DNA from 3 places in the Micromonospora sp. SD19 genome. Region 1 is predicted to be linked to each of the others. Evidence: predicted binding sites of a transcription regulator. Region 1 holds the regulator's gene; each other region holds the start of a gene.
The links. The regulator HrcA, encoded in region 1, represses chaperone genes, less so after heat shock. The targets are predictions, from matches to a motif close to GGTTNGCACNCTCNNNNNGAGNGTGCNAACC.
Positions count from the first base shown of each region.

Region 2: a site for HrcA is predicted at 2,180-2,210, ahead of groL (chaperonin GroEL). Genes of this name have one in related genera too.
Region 3: a site for HrcA is predicted at 3,408-3,438, ahead of groES (co-chaperone GroES). Genes of this name have one in related genera too.

Region 1 is NZ_JBTLMN010000015.1:74,053-80,196, reverse strand. It holds gene ACX27O_RS31695 (histidine triad nucleotide-binding protein) at 1-134, opposite strand, end outside; gene ACX27O_RS31690 (SDR family NAD(P)-dependent oxidoreductase) at 234-995, shown strand; gene ACX27O_RS31685 (16S rRNA (uracil(1498)-N(3))-methyltransferase) at 1,278-2,012, opposite strand; gene dnaJ (molecular chaperone DnaJ) at 2,013-3,155, opposite strand; gene hrcA (heat-inducible transcriptional repressor HrcA) at 3,231-4,253, opposite strand; gene ACX27O_RS31670 (DUF4870 domain-containing protein) at 4,479-5,102, shown strand; gene hemW (radical SAM family heme chaperone HemW) at 5,153-6,144, opposite strand, start outside.
Region 2 is NZ_JBTLMN010000007.1:269,118-275,261, forward strand. It holds gene ACX27O_RS23255 (GNAT family N-acetyltransferase) at 1-410, opposite strand, end outside; gene ACX27O_RS23260 (cold-shock protein) at 652-855, shown strand; gene ACX27O_RS23265 (hypothetical protein) at 951-2,132, shown strand; gene groL (chaperonin GroEL) at 2,405-4,027, shown strand; gene ACX27O_RS23275 (hypothetical protein) at 4,086-4,334, opposite strand; gene ACX27O_RS23280 (GNAT family N-acetyltransferase) at 4,413-5,348, opposite strand; gene ACX27O_RS23285 (S8 family serine peptidase) at 5,392-6,144, opposite strand, start outside.
Region 3 is NZ_JBTLMN010000004.1:271,651-277,794, reverse strand. It holds gene ACX27O_RS16900 (molybdopterin-dependent oxidoreductase) at 1-1,114, opposite strand, end outside; gene groL (chaperonin GroEL) at 1,249-2,889, opposite strand; gene groES (co-chaperone GroES) at 2,960-3,274, opposite strand; gene ACX27O_RS16885 (THUMP-like domain-containing protein) at 3,534-4,730, shown strand; gene ybaK (Cys-tRNA(Pro) deacylase) at 4,741-5,220, shown strand; gene ACX27O_RS16875 (sugar ABC transporter substrate-binding protein) at 5,400-6,144, shown strand, end outside.

The sequences.
Region 1 (6,144 bases):
TTCGGAATGACCAGCACGTGCACCGGCGCCTTCGGGTCGATGTCACGGAAGGCGAGCGTGGTGTCGGTCTCCCGGACCACGGTGGCCGGGATCTCCCCGGCGACGATGCGGCAGAACAGGCAGTCGGATCCCATCGGGGCAGTGTAAGGAGTAACGGGCCGGTGCCGCCGTGGCGCGGCCCGCGCCGCCGGCCCGTTCGCCGGCATAGAAACGGCTGAGGCAGGATGGCCGGCATGACGGATCGGGCGGTACTCGTGACCGGGGCCTCGCGCGGGATCGGCAGCGCGGTGGCAATGGCGTTCGCGGCCAGCGGTGACCGGGTGGCCATCCACCACCGCGACTCCGCCGACGCGGCCGAGCGGCTGCGCGCGCGGCTACCCGGCGCCGGGCACGTGGTGGTCCGCGCCGACCTCACCGATCCGGACGCGGTCCGGGCCATGGTCGACCGGGCCGCGGAGCTGCTCGGCGGGCTGGACGTGCTGGTCAACAACGCCGGGACGTACGGCGACCGCGACGACCCGCACCCGGTCTTCGGCGCCTCGTACGAACAGTGGCAGAACCGCTGGCGGCAGGTGCTGGAGACCAACCTGACCGGTGCCGGCAACGTCATCTGGTGCGCCGCCCAGCACATGCGGGAGCGCGGCGGGCGGATCGTCAACGTCTCGTCCCGGGGCGCGTTCCGCGGCGAGCCGCACCAACCGGCGTACGGTGCCAGCAAGGCGGGGCTGAACGCGTTGGGTCAGTCCCTCGCGGTGGCGCTCGCGCCGTACGGCATCACGGTGGCAACCGTCGCGCCGGGGTTCGTGGCGACCGACATGGTCACCGAGTACCTGCGCGGTGAGGAGGGCGCCGCCATCCGGGCGCAGAGCCCGTTCGACCGGGTGGGCGAACCGGAGGAGATCGCCGCGGCCGTGCACTGGCTGGCCTCGCCGCAGGCCACGTGGGCCTCCGGCACGATCGTCGACCTCAACGGCGCCTCGTACCTGCGCAGCTGACCTCGCGACCCGAACCCGCTGCGGCGTCCGCCCGACGGACCGGCGGTGGGCCGCGGCCCCCGACCGACCGGCGGTGGGCCGCGGCCCTGCGGGCCGACGGCGAACACCACATTGAGCGTGATGCCTGTCAGTCATCGTGATGACCCAGAGGCATCACGCTCAATCGAGCGGGCGGCTCCGATCCGGCCGGACCACAAGCCAGCGCGCGGCGGAACACCAGCGGCCGAAACGAGCGACGGGCCACCAGCGGCCGCAACGAGCGGCGGCGTCAGGGGTGGCCAGCTACCAGCGGCCGAGGCGGGTGGCGAGCACGCTGAGCGCGGCCACGCCGGCCGTGGAGGTACGCAGGACCTCCGGCCCGAGGCGTACCGGCCGGCCACCGGCCTCGCGGAAGGCTGTCAGCTCAGCCGGGGCGATGCCACCCTCGGGGCCGACGACGAGGACGATCTCCCCGGCCGACGGCAGGTCGACGCCGGTCAGCGGCTCCTCGGCCTCCTCGTGCAGCACGAACCCGGCGGCGGCACCGGCGATCCGGCGGGCCACCGTGGCGGTGGACTCGTCCGGCGCACCGGCCACCACCGGTAGCCACGGTCGGCGGGCCTGCTTGGCCGCCTCCCGGGCGGTGGCCACCCACTTCTCCCGGGCGCGTACGCCCCGGTCGCCGCGCCACTGGACCACCGAACGCGATGCCGCCCAGGGGACGATCTCGTCCACCCCGACCTCGGTCATCGCCTGCACGGCCAGCTCGCCCCGGTCGCCCTTGGCGATGCCCTGCACCGTCACCAGCCGGGGTACGGGCGCGTCCGCGTACCCCCGGGAGGTGACGGTGACCTCCAGGCTGCCCCGGCCGACGGCCGTGACCACGGCGGCGGCCGTGCCACCCCGGCCGTCGGCGAGCAGCAGCTCCTCGCCGACGCGCAGCCGCTGCACGGTGGCGGCGTGGTGCCCCTCCGGGCCGTCCAGGGTCAGCGTGTCGCCGGTGGGCAGCGCCTCGACCAGGAACAGCGGCGCGGACACTCAGGCGTGCCCGTTGAACGCGTCGCGCATCCGGGAGAAGAAGCCGCCCTGCTTGGACAGCTCGGCGACCTCCTCGCCACGGGTCTTGGCGAAGTCGCGCAGCATCTTCTCCTGGTCGGCGTCGAGCTTGGTCGGGGTTCGCACGTCCAGGTGGACGTAGAGGTCACCCCGGCCGGTGCCGCGCAGGTGCGGGACGCCTCGGGCGCGCAGCCGCAGCGTGCTGCCCGGCTGGGTGCCGGGCTTGACGTCGACCGGCTCCTCGCTGTCCAGCGTCTTGATGGTCAGCCGGGTGCCGAGCGCGGCGGCGGTCATCGGCACGGTGACCCGGCAGTGCAGGTCGTCGCCCTTGCGCGAGTAGACGTCGTGCGGACGTTCGTGGATCTCCACGTAGAGGTCACCGGCGGTGCCGCCGCCCGGGCCGACCTCGCCCTGCTGGGCCAGCCGGATCCGCATGCCGTCCTCGACGCCGGCCGGGATCTTGACGGTCAGCGACCGGCGGGTGCGCACCCGGCCGTCACCGGCGCAGGTGGGGCAGGGGTGCGGGATGGTGGTGCCGTAGCCCTGGCAGACGGTGCACGGCCGGGCGGAGACCACCTGACCGAGGAACGTCCGCTGCACCGATTGCACCTCGCCCCGACCGCCGCACGCCTCGCAGGTCGCCAGGTGCGTGCCGGCGGCGGTGCCGGCACCGGAGCAGGTGGTGCAGAGCACAGCGGTGTCGACGGTGATCGGCGCCTCGACGCCGAACGCCGTCTCGTGCAGGTCGAGTTCGAGTCGCAGGATCGCGTCGGCACCCGGGCGGGTACGCGGCCGAGGGCCACGGGCGCCACCCGCCGCGCCGCCGAAGAACGCGTCCATGATGTCCTGGAAGCCGACGAACGGGCCGGCTCCACCGGGGCCGCCCGGGCCACCGGCGCCGCCACCCGGGGCGAGCGGGTCGCCACCCAGGTCGACGATCTGCCGCTTCCGGTCGTCCGAGAGGACCTCGTACGCGGCGTTGATGTCCTTGAACTTCTCCTGAGCCTCCGGGTCCGGATTGACATCCGGGTGGAACTGGCGTGCCAGCTTGCGGTAGGCGCGCTTGATCTCGTCATCGGAGGCTTCCCGGCTCACACCGAGAATGCCGTAGTAGTCCCTGGCCACTGCGTTCCGTGTCCTCATGTTCGTCTCGCGTTGCGCCGGTCGGCGGCCGCAGCCGGCCGCATCGGCCCTGACCAATCAGTTCTGGGCCAGCAACTCGCCCACGTAGCGTGCCACGGCGCGCACCGTGGCGATGTTGCCGGGGTAGTCCATCCGGGTGGGCCCCAGCACCCCGAGCCCGCCCACGATGGTGGTGCCCGGGCCGTAGCCGGTGCTGACCACCGAGGCGGCGCGCAGGTTGTCGAACTCGTTCTCGTCGCCGATCAGCACCCGGGTCGTGCTCGGCTCGGTCTCACCGATGAGCTTGAGCAGCACGACCTCCTCCTCCAGCGCCTCGAGGATCGGCCGCAGCGAGCCCTGGAAGTCGAGCAGCCCGCCCCGGGTGAGGTTGGCGGTGCCGGCGAGGGCGATCCGTTCCTCGTGCCGTTCGACGAGCGTCTCCAGCAGCACGCTGGCGAGCGTGGTCATGGTCGGTCGCAGCCCGGTCGGCGCTTCCTCGACCAGCGCCTGCACCAGCGGTGGCGTCTCGGACAGCCGGGCGTTGGCGAGCTTCTCGTTGATCAGTCGGCGCAGGTCGGTGACGTCGTCGGCGGGCACCGGCCCGGGCAGCTCCACGAGTCGCTGCTCCACCCGGCCGGTGTCCGCGATCATGACGAGCATCAGCCGGGTGGTGGAGATCGGCACCAGCTCCAGGTGACGCACCGAGGAGCGGGCCAGGCTCGGGTACTGCACGACGGCGACCTGCCGGGTGAGCTGGGCGAGCAGCCGCACCGTGCGGTGCACCACGTCGTCGAGGTCGACAGCGCCGACCAGGAAGCGCTCGATGGCCCGGCGCTCGGCCGGGCTGAGCGGCTTGACCCGGGACAGCCGGTCGACGAAGAGGCGGTAGCCGCGGTCGGTGGGCACCCGGCCGGCACTGGTGTGCGGCTGCCGGATGTAACCCTCCTCCTCCAGCACGGCCATGTCGTTGCGGACCGTCGCCGGGGAGACCCCGAGCTGGTGCCGCTCGACCAGCGCCTTGCTGCCGACCGGCTCCTGGGTGGAGACGTAGTCTTCGACGATGGCGCGGAGCACTGCGAGTTTCCGGTCGTCGAGACCCATCCTCCGCACCTCCTGTCGCACGTCGGCCGCCGGCGCCCTGGGCCGGCCGAGCCGTCCTGGCACTCGACTGTAGCGAGTGCCAGTCTACGTCGGCAGGCCCGCCGACGCGATGATCAACGGCCACCGGTCGGTGCGGCCCGCGCCACCGCACTGGGCCGATCGGCCCGCACTGCCGGGCGGTGTCGCTCTGGTGCGGCGTTGCCACGGGCCCCTACCGTGACATCCATGACTGAACCTCCTCGCCCTCCCGGTTCGGGTGAGCCCGGCAACTACCCGCCGGAGCCGACCTCCCCGGGCCCGTTCCCGTCGGCCGAGCCGCCCACCGCACCACTGTCGGGCGCACCCGGCCCGGCCGGCTATCCCCCGGCCGGTGGCTATCCGCCTCCCACCGGTGACCAACCGACGTCAGGTGGCTACCCTCCGGCAGGCGGCTACCCCCCGCCCGGGGGCTACCCGCCCGGCGGCTATCCGGCCGGTGGGGCCTACGGCGGCCCCGGCGGCGGCTACGCCACCAACGAGGACAAGACCTGGGCGTTGGTCGCCCACTTCGGCGGCGCGCTCGGCGCGCTGATCAGCTTCGGTCCGCTGGGCTTCGTCGCCCCGCTCATCGCCTACCTGGCCCGTGGCCAGCAGTCGCCGACCGTCCGGGCGCACGCCCTCGCCGCCCTGAACTTCCAGATCCTCTGGTCGATCATCGCGTTCGTGCTGCTCTTCGTGAGCTGGTGCCTGCTCTTCCTGCCCAGCATCGCCGTCGTGGTGATCCAGATCCTGTTCGGGATCATCGCCGGCGTGAAGGCCAACGAGGGCACCCCGTACCGCTACCCGATGACCGCCAACTTCATCAAGTGAACCGGGCCGGCCGCTCCCCCGGCCGGTTCGGCACACCGCCCGCCCTGCGCTCAGGGCAGCAGATCGCGGACGACCGCGTCGGCGAGCAGTCGCCCGCGCACTGTGAGCACCGCCCGGCCGGCGGCGTACTCGTCGGCGGCCAGTAGGCCGCCGGCCAGCGCCCGCTCCGCGCCGGCCCGCCCGGCGGCGTCGAGCACCGCCAGCGGGAGACCGCTGGCCAGCCGCAGCCGCAGCATCACGTCCTCCATGTGCGCCTCGTCGACAGTGAGCACCTCCCGGGCCAGCCCGGGAGACGCACCGGCGGCCAGCCGCTGGGCGTACGCGGAGGGGTGTTTGACGTTCCACCAGCGCACCCCGCCGACGTGGCTGTGCGCCCCCGGGCCGAGGCCCCACCAGTCCGCGCCGGTCCAGTAGAGCAGGTTGTGCCGGCACCGGGCCTGGTCGCTGCGGGCCCAGTTGGAGACCTCGTACCAGGAGAACCCGGCCGCGTCGAGCGCGGCCTCCGCCGCCAGGTAGCGGTCCGCGGCCACGTCGTCACTGGGGTACGCCAGCTCGCCGCGCCGCATCCGGGCGGCGAGCCGGGTGCCGTCCTCGACGATCAGGGCGTACGCGCTGACGTGGTCCACCCCGGCGGCGACCACCTGCTCCAGCGAGGCGGCGAAGTCCTCGGCCCGTTCCCCCGGAGTGCCGTAGATCAGGTCCAGGTTGACGTGCGCGAACCCGGCGTCGCGCGCCTCCAGGGCGGCGGCGGTGGCCCGGCCGGCGCTGTGTGTGCGGTCCAGGATCGCCAGCACCCCCGGGGAGGCGGACTGCATGCCCAGCGAGATCCGGGTGTAGCCGGCCGCCCGCAGCAGCTTCAACGATTCCGGGGTGACCGACTCGGGGTTGGCCTCGGTGGTCACCTCGGCGTCGGCGGCCAGCCCCCAGGTGCGGTCGATCCCGTCGAGGATGCGGGCCAGGTCGTCGGCGGGGAGCAGGGTGGGCGTGCCACCACCGACGAAGACGGTGTCGACCCGGGGCGGCGGGTTGTCGCCCAGCACCC
Region 2 (6,144 bases), on a different contig from region 1:
ACCACCTCCAGCAGCAGCTCCGGTCGGCCACAGGCGCGCGACCAGGCGGCCACCCCGTCGATCAGCTCGCCGAGCAGCCCGCTGCCGCGCCAGGTCGGCGTGACGTAGACGGCGTAGATCACGGTTACGCCGGGTTCGTTCGGGGCGGTGGTGCCGCCGGCGTGCCCGACCAGCCGGCCACCGGGGTCGGCGATGAACTGCGCGTTGCTGGAACCGGCTGAGGTGTACGCGACCCGGGCGGCGTACTCGTTGTGTGGCCGGGCCGCCGCGTCCGCCAGGGTCTCCAGGAAGGCCAACGGCGCGTCGGCCAGCATCTCCAGGCGCAGCGCCCGCATCCGGGCGGCGTCCTCCGGCCGGACCCGGCGGATCTCCGCCAGCCGCACCGCCGGCGAGCCCATGTCGGTGGTCATGTCCGCATGCCTACCACAGGGGATGGCCGCCTTCTCGTGAGCTGTGCCCGCTCGCCGTCACCTCGGCGTGGCCCCGGAGTGTGTCCGATTTGTGGCCGTGCGCGGCCGTCACTCCTCGTGTAGCGTGCGATTTCGGTCACCTCACTCAATGGCGGTCATCGATCGCTGAGTCGGTGGTCGGGGCGCCCGGCCGCGCCGTGCGCCGGGTCAGGCAAGGCCGCGCGAGTAAGGGAAGTGCACCGTGGCACAGGGCACCGTGAAGTGGTTCAACGCCGAAAAGGGCTACGGCTTCATTGCCGTCGACGGCGGTCAGGACGTGTTCGTCCACTTCTCCGCTATCGAGATGGACGGTTACAAGGCGCTGGACGACGGTCAGCGGGTCGAGTTCGAGATCGCCCAGGGTCAGAAGGGTCCGCAGGCCGAGCACGTACGCGTCACCGGCTGAGCTTTCGGACCGATCGGCCCCGGTGAGTCGGGGCTGCGGCAGGGGCACCCAGCCGGGAAGATCGTGACCGTTCCAGCCGATGCCGAGGAGCGTTCATGACCGACCAGCCGCCCCCGCCCACGTCGTCCGCCGGGTCCGGGGAGCCGGACCCGTCCTCGCCCGCCGGCAGCCCCGGCCACTCCGGTCCGCCGCCCGGCTGGGGCCCGGGCCTGCCCCCGGCCGGCCCGCCGCCCGGCTGGGGCCCGGGCCTGCCCCCGGCCGGCCCGCCGCCCGGCTGGGATCCCGTAACCGGGTCCTGGGGCGCCGGTGCGCCGCAGCAGGGTTGGACGTTCCCGCCCACCGGGGGCTACCCGCCCGGGTCGGGCCCCTACGGCGGGCAGCCGTGGTATCCGGGGCCGCAGGCCGGCTGGTACCCGCCGGGTTACGGATTCGACCCGAACGACGCACTGGTCACGCCGCCTGGCGCCGGCCTCGGCGGTTGGTTCGACAGATGTGGCGCAGCCTTGCGCCGGGGCTGGCGGCAGTTGGTGCCGATCGTGCTGCTCACCCAGGTGCTGCCGGCGGCGGTGCTCTCGGTGATCTCGCTCGGGCTGGACCCGTCGGCGCAGTGGGCCGCCCAGGCCGAGTCGAGTCCGAACCCGGCGCTTCCTGACAACTTCGCCGCCGAGCTGCTGAACCTTCTGGTCCTGCTGGTCGGCGGCAGCCTGCTGGTCGGGTTGGTGCAGGCCGTCGGATGGGCCGCCGGCACCTGGGTGATCACCAAGCAGGCGGCCGGTCAGCCGGTCAGCCTGGAGTCGGCACTGCGCTACGGCCTGCGCCGGGCCCTCGGGCTGTGGGGTTGGACCCTGCTGATCGGCCTGCTGATCGGCGTGGGCCTCTGCTTCTGTGTGCTGCCGGGCATCTACCTGGCCCTCGCGCTGAGCATGGCCGGCCCGGTCTATCTCTTCGAGCGGCACAACCCGATCGGCCGATCGTTCCGGATGTTCCATGATCGGCTGGGCCTGCTGCTCGGTCGGGTCGCCCTGGTGGCCGCGGCGGTGATCGTCGGCACGGTGATCCCCGGTGTGCTGGAAGGGGTGGGCACCTCCCCGCTCGGAACGGATCCGTTCGCCTCGGCGGGCACCGCGGTCGGCGCGGTGGTCGTGATCGGGATCACCGCCGTGCTGGCCCTGCCCGCTCACCTGGCCCAACTCATCGGTCTGCTGGTGACGTACGCCGAGCAGCGGGCCCATGAGGCGCCGGTGAACACCTCCGTACTGGCTGCGGAACTCGGTTGAGCGGCGGCATCGTGCTTGCACTCGGCATGGGAGAGTGCTAAACAAGTCATTGGCACTCGCATACCGTGAGTGCCAATGGTCGGGACGGTGGGGCCAGGTTGCACCGGCGTGGAGACGCCGGGGTGACACATGGCCGGTCGTCGCGGGCTATCCGGCCCGGCCGAAGGACGTCGTCGTCGCCAGGTGGCGACGTCCCAAGGTGCGTACACCAGGCGGCCCATCCGGGGCACACATCTCGGGTGGCCCGTGAGTGTCCAGGAGGACAACGCCGTATGGCCAAGATGATCGCGTTCGACGAAGAGGCGCGCCGCGGCCTCGAGCGGGGCATGAACCAGCTCGCCGACGCCGTAAAGGTGACCCTCGGCCCCAAGGGCCGCAACGTCGTGCTCGAGAAGAAGTGGGGTGCCCCCACCATCACCAACGATGGTGTGAGCATCGCCAAGGAGATCGAGCTCGAGGACCCGTACGAGAAGATCGGCGCTGAGCTGGTCAAGGAGGTCGCCAAGAAGACCGACGACGTTGCCGGTGACGGCACGACGACGGCGACCGTCCTGGCCCAGGCCCTGGTTCGCGAGGGCCTGCGCAACGTGGCCGCCGGCGCCAACCCGATGGCCCTGAAGCGGGGCATCGAGGCTGCTGTCGCGAGCGTCTCGGAGGAGCTGTCCAAGCTCGCCAAGGACGTCGAGACCAAGGAGCAGATCGCCTCCACCGCCTCCATCTCCGCTGGCGACAGCACCGTCGGCGAGATCATCGCCGAGGCGATGGACAAGGTCGGCAAGGAAGGCGTCATCACCGTCGAGGAGAGCAACACCTTCGGGCTGGAGCTGGAGCTCACCGAGGGTATGCGCTTCGACAAGGGCTACATCTCGGCCTACTTCATGACCGACCCGGAGCGTATGGAGGCCGTCTTCGACGACCCGTACATCCTGATCGCCAACAGCAAGATCTCGTCGGTGAAGGACCTGCTCCCGATCCTGGAGAAGGTCATGCAGTCGGGCAAGCCGCTGCTGATCATCGCCGAGGACCTGGAGGGCGAGGCCCTCGCCACCCTGGTGGTCAACAAGGTCCGTGGCACCTTCAAGTCGGTCGCCGTCAAGGCGCCGGGCTTCGGTGACCGCCGCAAGGCCATGCTGACCGACATCGCCATCCTCGCCGGTGGCCAGGTCATCAGCGAGGAGGTCGGCCTCAAGCTCGACGCCGCCAGCCTCGACATGCTGGGCCGCGCCCGCAAGGTCGTGGTGACCAAGGACGAGACCACCATCGTCGACGGTGCCGGTGACGCCGAGCAGATCCAGGGCCGGGTCAACCAGATCCGGGCCGAGATCGACAAGAGCGACTCCGACTACGACCGGGAGAAGCTGCAGGAGCGGCTGGCCAAGCTGGCCGGTGGCGTTGCGGTCATCAAGGTCGGCGCGGCCACCGAGGTCGAGCTCAAGGAGCGCAAGCACCGCATCGAGGACGCCGTTCGCAACGCGAAGGCCGCCGTCGAGGAGGGCATCGTCCCGGGTGGTGGCGTCGCGCTGGTGCAGGCCGGCAAGACCGCCTTCGACAAGCTCGACCTGGTCGGCGACGAGGCGACCGGTGCGAACATCGTCAAGGTCGCGCTGGACGCCCCGCTGCGGCAGATCGCCGTCAACGCCGGCCTTGAGGGCGGCGTCGTGGTGGAGAAGGTCCGTAACCTCGAAGCGGGTCACGGCCTCAACGCCGCCAACGGCGAGTACGTCGACCTGCTGGCCGCGGGCATCATCGACCCGGCCAAGGTGACGCGCTCGGCGCTGCAGAACGCCGCTTCCATCGCGGCGCTCTTCCTCACCACCGAGGCTGTTGTCGCGGACAAGCCGGAGAAGACCCCGGCTGCCCCGGCTGGCCCGGGTGGCGGGGAAATGGACTTCTGAGTCCAGTTCCGACACACCGAACGGGGCGGACCGCGTCAGCGGCCCGCCCCGTTCGTCGTCAGGTCGGTAGGGGGCGCTGGTTGCGCCGTTTCTGTGCCCTGCTGTACGGCGGAAGCAGTTGGATCGGCGCGTCCACCATCTCCTGAGGTTCCTCGGCCATCGACGGCTCACCGTCGGTGGTCATCTCGGCCAGTTGCTCGGCGTCGCCGTAGTCGAGCCGGTCGAACGGCAGTTGACCGGGGAGTTCACCCACCGGCTTCCAGGTGATCGGCGGGCCGTCCTCGGTCTGGTTGTCATCCGTGGTCATGGCTGCCTCCTCTACCGAAACGGTAGGGGGCGTCGATGGCCGACGCGGGCGAAAGGATCTACGTCCTGTTTGCCCCGGTTAGGTGATCGGTAGGGTTTTCCGGTACAGGAAGAAGACCCGCTCGATCCGTGCGCCCGCGCTGCCCGAATAGAACGGCACCGGCCCGACCCAGCCAATCTGTGCCCGGTCCAGCCCCGCCGTCCGCAGGTCGCGCAGGCAGCGCCGCAACAGCACCCCACCGATGCCCGACCCCTCGGCGGCCGGCGCGGTGCCCATCGGCCCGAACCAACTCGGCCGCGACGACCCGTACGCGGCGAAGCCGAGCAGCTCGCCGTCCCGCTCCGCCAGGTGGCAACCGGCGTCCGCGCGCCCCACCGACCCGGCCAACTCACCGTCCCAGGTACCGCCGAAGGTGGATCTGGCGAACGCGGTCAACGCCGGCAGGTCCGCCGGCTCCGCCCGCCGTACGGTGACGCCCTGGTCGGCCAGCCGCCGCTGGGCAGCCTCGGTGGACCGCAGTGCCGGCGACCCGTCGTACGACAGGTCCGCTGTCATGTTCCAGGCGGTCCGGTCCTGCTGGTAGCCGAGCGCGAGGGCGGCGCAGACCGCCGGCGTGTAGCGGACGTCGATGCCCGGCCACGCGTAGTACGGCGGATTCCCGGCCAGCAGCACCTCGGTCACCCCCCGCTCGGCGAGCACCCGCTCGGCCCGCTGGAGCAGGGCCCGGCCGACACCCCGACGCCGCTGATCACTGTGAACCGCGACCAGGTCCACGTGCCCGATCCCCGGCTCGGCCGACGACACCGAGCAGATCAGCACCCCCACCAGGTCCGCGCCCCGGTACGCGCCGAGCCCGACCACCGGCCGGTCGGCGGAGGCCCGCGGCCAGAGCACGTCCACGATGGAAGCCGCCTCGGCGGCGTCCTCGGGCAGGTCGAGCGCCTGCTGGCAGAGCCGTACCACGGTGGGGGCCAGGTCGGCGGTCAGCTCGGTGACGGTGATCTCGGCGTCCATGGTCGCCGACCCTAGATCACCGGCTGTCGGGTCGCACCCCCTACTACCGCCGGGCGGCGCGCACGGCGGCGTACGCGTCGACCTGGCCGGCGCCGGTCACGTTCGACGGCCCACCGCAGGCGTCGGAGGGGCTGTCGGAGCGGTAGGTGGGCGTCGCCGCCGTGGCGGTGTCCCGGAGGATCTGCCGGGTCCGGTCCACGTCGCCGACCAGCGCCGGGTTCGCCGACCACATCAACGCCACCACCCCGGCCACCTGCGGGGTGGCCATCGACGTGCCGTCCAGTGCGGCGTATGTGCCGCCCGGCATGGCCGACACCACGCCCACCCCCGGTGCCAGCACGTCCGGCTTGCCCGAGCCGCCCGGCACCGGCCCGCGCGAAGAGAACTCCGCCACCCGCCGCTGGGCGTCCACCGCGCCGACGGTCAGCACGTCCGGGTACGGGGCGGGCGGGTCGTCGATCGAGGCGCACCAGGGGCCGGTGTTGCCGGCCGCGGCGACCACGAAGATCCCGGCCGCGTCCAGGGCGGCGGTGGCCGGCCGCAGGACCCGCTGGTCGCAGCCCTCAATAGGCGGGCAGCCCCACGAGTTGGTCAGCACCTGCGGGGCGCGCTCCGGACGGCCGTCGGTGAACGGGTCGCCACCTGCCGGGAACGGCGCCAACATGAACTGGAGGCAGTCCAGGTAGTGCGCGGGGTTGCCGAGGTTGCGGTCCAGGTTGACGCAGCCCACCCATTTCGCGTCCGGTGCCACGCCGATGCCGTCCCGCCCGACCGCGCTGCCCACCGTGTGGGTGCC
Region 3 (6,144 bases), on a different contig from region 1:
GGTCCCCGCCCACCTCGTTGGAGACGCAGGCCAGGGTGACGTACCGCTCGACCAGCGGTCGGGCCAGCAGGTCCGCGTAACTGTAGGTGCGCTCCTTACCGACCCGTCCGTGGATCCGCAGCCGCCAGGTGTCTGGGTCGACCTGGGGCACCACCAGCGCGGTGTCGATCCGGTAGAACCCGAAGTTCGGGGTGACGTACGGCGCCAGTTGGGCCAGCGAGAGGTTCGCGCCTGCCGGCACGGCCGGTGCGGGGGCGACTGGCGCGGGCAGGCGGATCGCGTCCCGGGCTGCGGACACGCCGCGCCGACCTGCCAGCCAACGCCCGCCGAGACCGGCCACCACTGCCGTTCCGAGCAGCACCCCGCTGCCGGTGAGGAATCGCCGCCGCGACTCCGGGTCCACCTCGGCGGGCCCAACCGGCTCAACCGCCGGCGTCGGTCCGGCCGAAGGCGCCGGCACCGGCGCGGCCGGAGACACCGGCCGACGCTCGGATGCTGAGGAGGCTCCCGTCGGCAGCTCGTCCCGCGACTCCGACCCCGGGCCGGTGGACGACACAGGCCCGGCAGGCGGCACCGCACCGTCAGGCCGCGCCGCACCGGCAGGCGGCACAGGACCGTTGGACGGCCCCGGGCCGGCGGACCGCACGGTCGGCGTGGGTGGTGACCAGGGCCAGGGGTTCAGTTCGAACGGGCCGGCGATGAACAGCCAGAGCACCAGGGCGCCGAGACCCGCGCCGATCACTGACGGCAGTGCGTCGGCGAGGTCCGCGCCGGAGCGGGTCAACGCGGCGGCGACGCCGATGGCGCCGAACGCGCCGATGCCTGCCAGGCCGAGTGCCAGCCGACGAACCGCCAGTACGCCGAGGAGCGCGGCGAAGCCGCCCAGCAACACGGCGGTGCCGACCAGCAGCGCGATCTTGTCGGCGGTGCCGAAGAGGTCGATGGCGAGTTGCTTGAGTGACTCGGGGACGGCGTCGACGATGACCCCGCCGACCGCGACCAGGGGTGCCGACCGGGGGCCGGTCAGCACCGCTACCGGTTCGGCGATCCCGATCGCGACGGCGGCGGCGGTGATTCCGGCCAGCGCGGCGTACCGCCGTGACGTGGTGCTCATCGGCCCAGTGTGCGCGATCATCTCGGCCGGTCGCCAACAACGTCAGCGTTCGGTAATGACCTGCCAGCCGACGGATACGGGCCGGGGCGCACCGCCGTACGGCGGTGCGCCCCGGAACGGGTGTCGCTACCGGATCAGAAGCCCGGGCCGTGCTGGTGGCCGTGACCGTGGCCGTGCCCGCCGGCGGCGGCCGGTTCGGCCTGCTCCGGCTTCTCCACCACGAGGCTCTCCGTGGTGAGCAGCAGACCGGCGATCGAGGCGGCGTTGGTGACCGCGTTGCGGGTCACCTTCACCGGGTCGATGATGCCGGCCTTGACCAGGTCGACGTACTCGCCCTTGGCGGCGTCGAGGCCGTTGCCCCAGCTGAGGTCGGCGACCTTCTGCGTCACGACGTAGCCGTCGTGACCGGCGTTCTGGGCGATCCAGCGCAGCGGCTCGACGAGCGCCTTGCGCACGACCGAGACGCCGACCTTCTCGTCACCGGTGAAGCCCAGGTCGTCGTCGAGCACCGAGAGGATCTGCACCAGGGCGGCGCCGCCGCCGGGCACAGTGCCCTCCTCGACCGCTGCCTTGGTCGCCGCGATGGCGTCCTCGATGCGGTGCTTGCGCTCCTTCATCTCGACCTCGGTCGCCGCGCCGGCCTTGATGACGGCGATGCCACCGGAGAGCTTCGCCAGCCGCTCGGCCAGCTTCTCCCGGTCCCACTCGGAGTCGGAGGCCTCGATCTCCTTGCGGATCTGGGACACCCGGTCGGCGACGTCGGCCTTCTGGCCACCGCCGTCGACGATCGTGGTGTTCTCCTTGTCGACCACGACGCGCCGGGCGGTGCCGAGCACCTCCAGGCCGACCTGGTCGAGCTTGTAGCCCAGCTCCGAGGCGACCAGCTCGGCGCCCGTGGAGATCGCGATGTCCTGGAGCATCGCCTTGCGCCGGTCACCGAAGCCCGGGGCCTTGACCGCGCAGACCTTGAGGGTCTTGCGCAGCGAGTTGACCACCAGGGTGGAGAGCGCCTGGCCGTCCACGTCCTCGGCGATGATCAGCAGGGGCTTGCTGTTCTGCAGGACCTTCTCCAGCAGCGGCAGCAGCTCCTCGATCGCCGAGATCTTCTGGGTGGTGACCAGGATGTACGCGTCCTCGAGGACGGACTCCTGGCTCTCCAGGTCGGTGACGAAGTTCGGCGAGATGAAGCCCTTGTCGAACTGGAGACCCTCGGTCACGTCCAGTTCGGTGGTGAGCATCGAGCCTTCCTCGACGGTGATGACACCGTCGCGGCCGACGCGCTCCATCGCCTCGGCGATCAGATCGCCGATCGTGGAGTCCTGCGCGGAGATCGTCGCCACGTTCGCGATCGACTCCTTGCTGGTGACCTCGGCAGCCTTGCCGAGCAGCGCCTCGGAGACCTTGGTGGCCGCCGCGTCGATGCCCCGCTTGAGGCCGGCCGGGTTGGTCCCGGCGGTCACGTTGCGCAGACCCTCCCGGACCATGGCCTGGGCCAGCACGGTCGCGGTGGTGGTCCCGTCGCCGGCGACGTCGTTGGTCTTGGTCGCCACCTCCTTGACCAGCTGCGCGCCAAGGTTCTCGTACGGGTTGGTGAGCTCGATCTCCTTGGCGATGGTCACACCATCGTTGGTGATCGTCGGCGCACCGAATTTCTTGTCCAGGACGACGTTGCGCCCGCGCGGGCCGAGGGTGACCTTGACCGCGTCCGCGAGGGCGTTGACACCGTGCTCCAGCAGGTGTCGGGCGTCGTCCGAGAAGCTCAGGATCTTCGCCATTAATGTCCCTTCGAAGCGCCATTGCCCCGGCCCGGCGAGCCGGACCGGGGCAGTGGCACTGATCGGTTGCTTACTTCTCGATGACCGCGAGGACGTCGCGGGCGGAGAGCACCAGGTACTCCTCGCCGGCGTACTTGACCTCGGTGCCGCCGTACTTCGAGTAGAGGACGGTGTCGCCGACCTGCACGTCAACCGGAACCCGGTTGCCGTTGTCGTCGACGCGCCCCGGGCCCACAGCGAGGACGGTGCCCTCCTGCGGCTTCTCCTTGGCGGTGTCGGGGATCACGATGCCCGACGCCGTGGTGGTCTCAGCCTCGTTCGCCTGGACCACGATGCGGTCCTCGAGCGGCTTGATCGCAACCTTGGTCGCGGTAGTCACGGGCATACCCTCCTGGGGTACTGGTTTCGTTGCTGACCAGCGGGGCTGGCCAGCGTCAATCTGCCTCATGCCACCGGGCGGTGCCGTCGTCGCGGGTGCCGGTCCGCCTGGCGTGCGCACCCGGGTCGCGAGACCCGGAAGCTGGCACCCTCAGGGTGAGAGTGCTAATCGCAGGTTATTCCGTGGCTAGCACTCCGTCAAGGAGAGTGCCAGCGCGTCGCGCCCCGCCAGCCAGGATTTCCGGCTCGGCCGGGACAATGACCGGGTGGATCTCGATCAGCTGGCGGCGCTGCGTACCCCTGAGGGGTCGGCCGCGCTCACCGCGGCGGCCGGGCTGGCCGGCGGTGACCCGCTGGCCGCGGCCTCGGCGCTGCGCGCGGCCGGGGTGCCGCCCACGCTGGCCGCGGCAGCCCTCACCCAGGCCGAGCTGCGCCACCGGGCGGTCGGCAAGTTCGGCTCGGCCGCCGCTGGGATGTTCCTCACCCGCCCCGGCCTGGAGCAGGCCACCCGCCGGGTGGTCGCCGACCGTCGGGCCGCCCGGTTGTCCGCGGCCGGCGTGCGCACCCTGGCCGACCTCGGCTGCGGGCTGGGGGCCGACGCGCTGGCCGCCGCCCGTGCCGGCATCCGGGTGTACGGGGTGGAGGCCGACCCGGTGACCGCCGCGATGGCCGCCGCCAACGCCACGGCGGCCGGCCTGGCCGAGCTGTTCACCGTCGAGTGCGGCGACGCGACCGGGTTCGACGTGTCACGGGTCGACGGCGTTTTCTGCGACCCGGCCCGCCGCACGAGCGGCACCGGGCGGCGAATCTTCGACCCGCGCGCCTACTCGCCGCCGTGGGACTTCGTGACCGGGCTGGCCGAGCGGGTGCCGCGCACTGTGGTGAAGGTGGCGCCGGGCCTGGACCACGGGCTCATCCCGGCCGGGGCGGAGGCCGAGTGGGTCGGCGTCGACGGTGACCTGGTCGAGGCGGCGCTCTGGTGCGGTGAGCTGGCGGAGGTGCCCCGCCGCGCCACCCTCTACCGGCAGCGGGGCAGCGAGATCCACCGTGACCAGCTCACCGGCTCGGGTGCCGCCGAGGCGCCGGTCGGGCCGGTACGCCGCTACCTGTACGACCCGGAGCCGGCGGTGGTGCGCGCGCATCTCGTCGCCGAACTGGCCACCGAGCTGGACGCCACCCTGGCCGATCCGAGCATCGCCTACCTCTACGCCGACCAGCCGACCCGCACCCCGTACGCGCGCTGTCTGGAGATCACCGACGTGTTGCCGTTCTCGCTCAAGCGCCTGCGGGCGCTGCTGCGGGACCGGCGGGTGGGCCGCGTGGAGATCCTCAAGCGGGGTTCGGCGCTCGTCCCGGAGCAGCTCCGCAAGGACCTGCGGCTGGCCGGGGACGAGGCGGCGAGTCTGGTGCTCACCCGGGTCGACGGCGCACCGACGGTGCTCATCGGCCGGCCGGTCCACTAACGTCGTCGCCGTGGCGGGACAGGGCACGCCGGCGACGGCACTGTTGGTCAAGCGCGGGATCGCGCATCGCACCCATCCGTACCGGGTGTCGCCGGACGCCCCGAACTACGGCGCGCTGGTGGCGGTGGCGCTCGGCGTGGCGCCGGAGCGGGTGTTCAAGTCGCTGGTGACCGCTGTCGACGGGGCGCTCACCGTGGCGGTCGTGCCGGTGACCGGAGAGCTGGATCTCAAGGCGCTCGCGGCGGCGGTCGGCGGCAAGCGGGCGGTGCTGGCGGATCGGGCGGTCGCCGAGCGGGCAACCGGCTATGTACGCGGTGGGATCAGCCCGCTCGGGCAGCGTCGGCGGTTGCCCACGGTGCTGGACGAGTCCGCGCTGCAACTGCCGACGATCTACGTCTCGGCTGGTCGGCGCGGACTGCAACTCGAACTGGCAGCGGCGGATCTGGTGGCGCTGACCGACGCCCGTACCGCGGTGTTGCAGAGCAGCTGACGACAGTCGTTACGTCGCTCTCCCCGTGGGATACCCGCGGAGTAACAGTCGCGTTGCTGAATTGTTATCGCTCCCAACAAACTAGGCACCTGCGCGGTCTTGTGTAGCCGGTGTGACGCGAAATACGTTGCCGGACACAACAAAACAACACCTCCCCCACCTCCGAAAGGACCCTGCACATGCGTAAGGGGATCCTCACCATCGCCGCCGTGGGCCTGCTCACGACCGGCGGCTTGACCGCTTGCAGCGACGACTCCGGCGACGGCGGCGCCGCCGCCAAGACCCCCAAGATCGGCGTGATCCTCCCGGACAGCAAGTCCTCGGCCCGCTGGGAGACCGCGGACCGTCGGTTCCTGGAGGAGGCGTTCAAGGCCGCCGGCGTCCAGTACGACATTCAGAACGCCCAGAACGACAAGACCGCCTTCCAGACCATCGCCGACCAGATGATCACCAGTGGCGTCACCGCCCTGATGATCGTCAACCTGGACTCCGGTACCGGCAAGGCAGTGCTGGACAAGGCCAAGTCGCAGGGCGTCGCCACCATCGACTACGACCGGCTCACCCTCGGCGGCTCCGCCCAGTACTACGTCAGCTTCGACAACGAGACCGTCGGCAAGCTCCAGGGCGAGGGCCTGTCGAAGTGCCTGACCGACAAGGGCGTCAAGAACCCCGTCGTGTCGTACCTGAACGGCTCCCCCACCGACAACAACGCCACCCTGTTCAAGGCCGGCTACGACTCGGTGCTCAAGCCGAAGTTCGACTCCAAGGAGTACGTCAAGGGCCCCGAGGACGCGGTGCCTGCGTGGGACAACGCGCAGGCCGCGACGATCTTCGAGCAGCAGCTCACCAAGGCCAACGGCAAGATCGACGGCGTGCTGGCCGCCAACGACGGTCTCGGCAACGCGGCCATCTCGATCCTCAAGA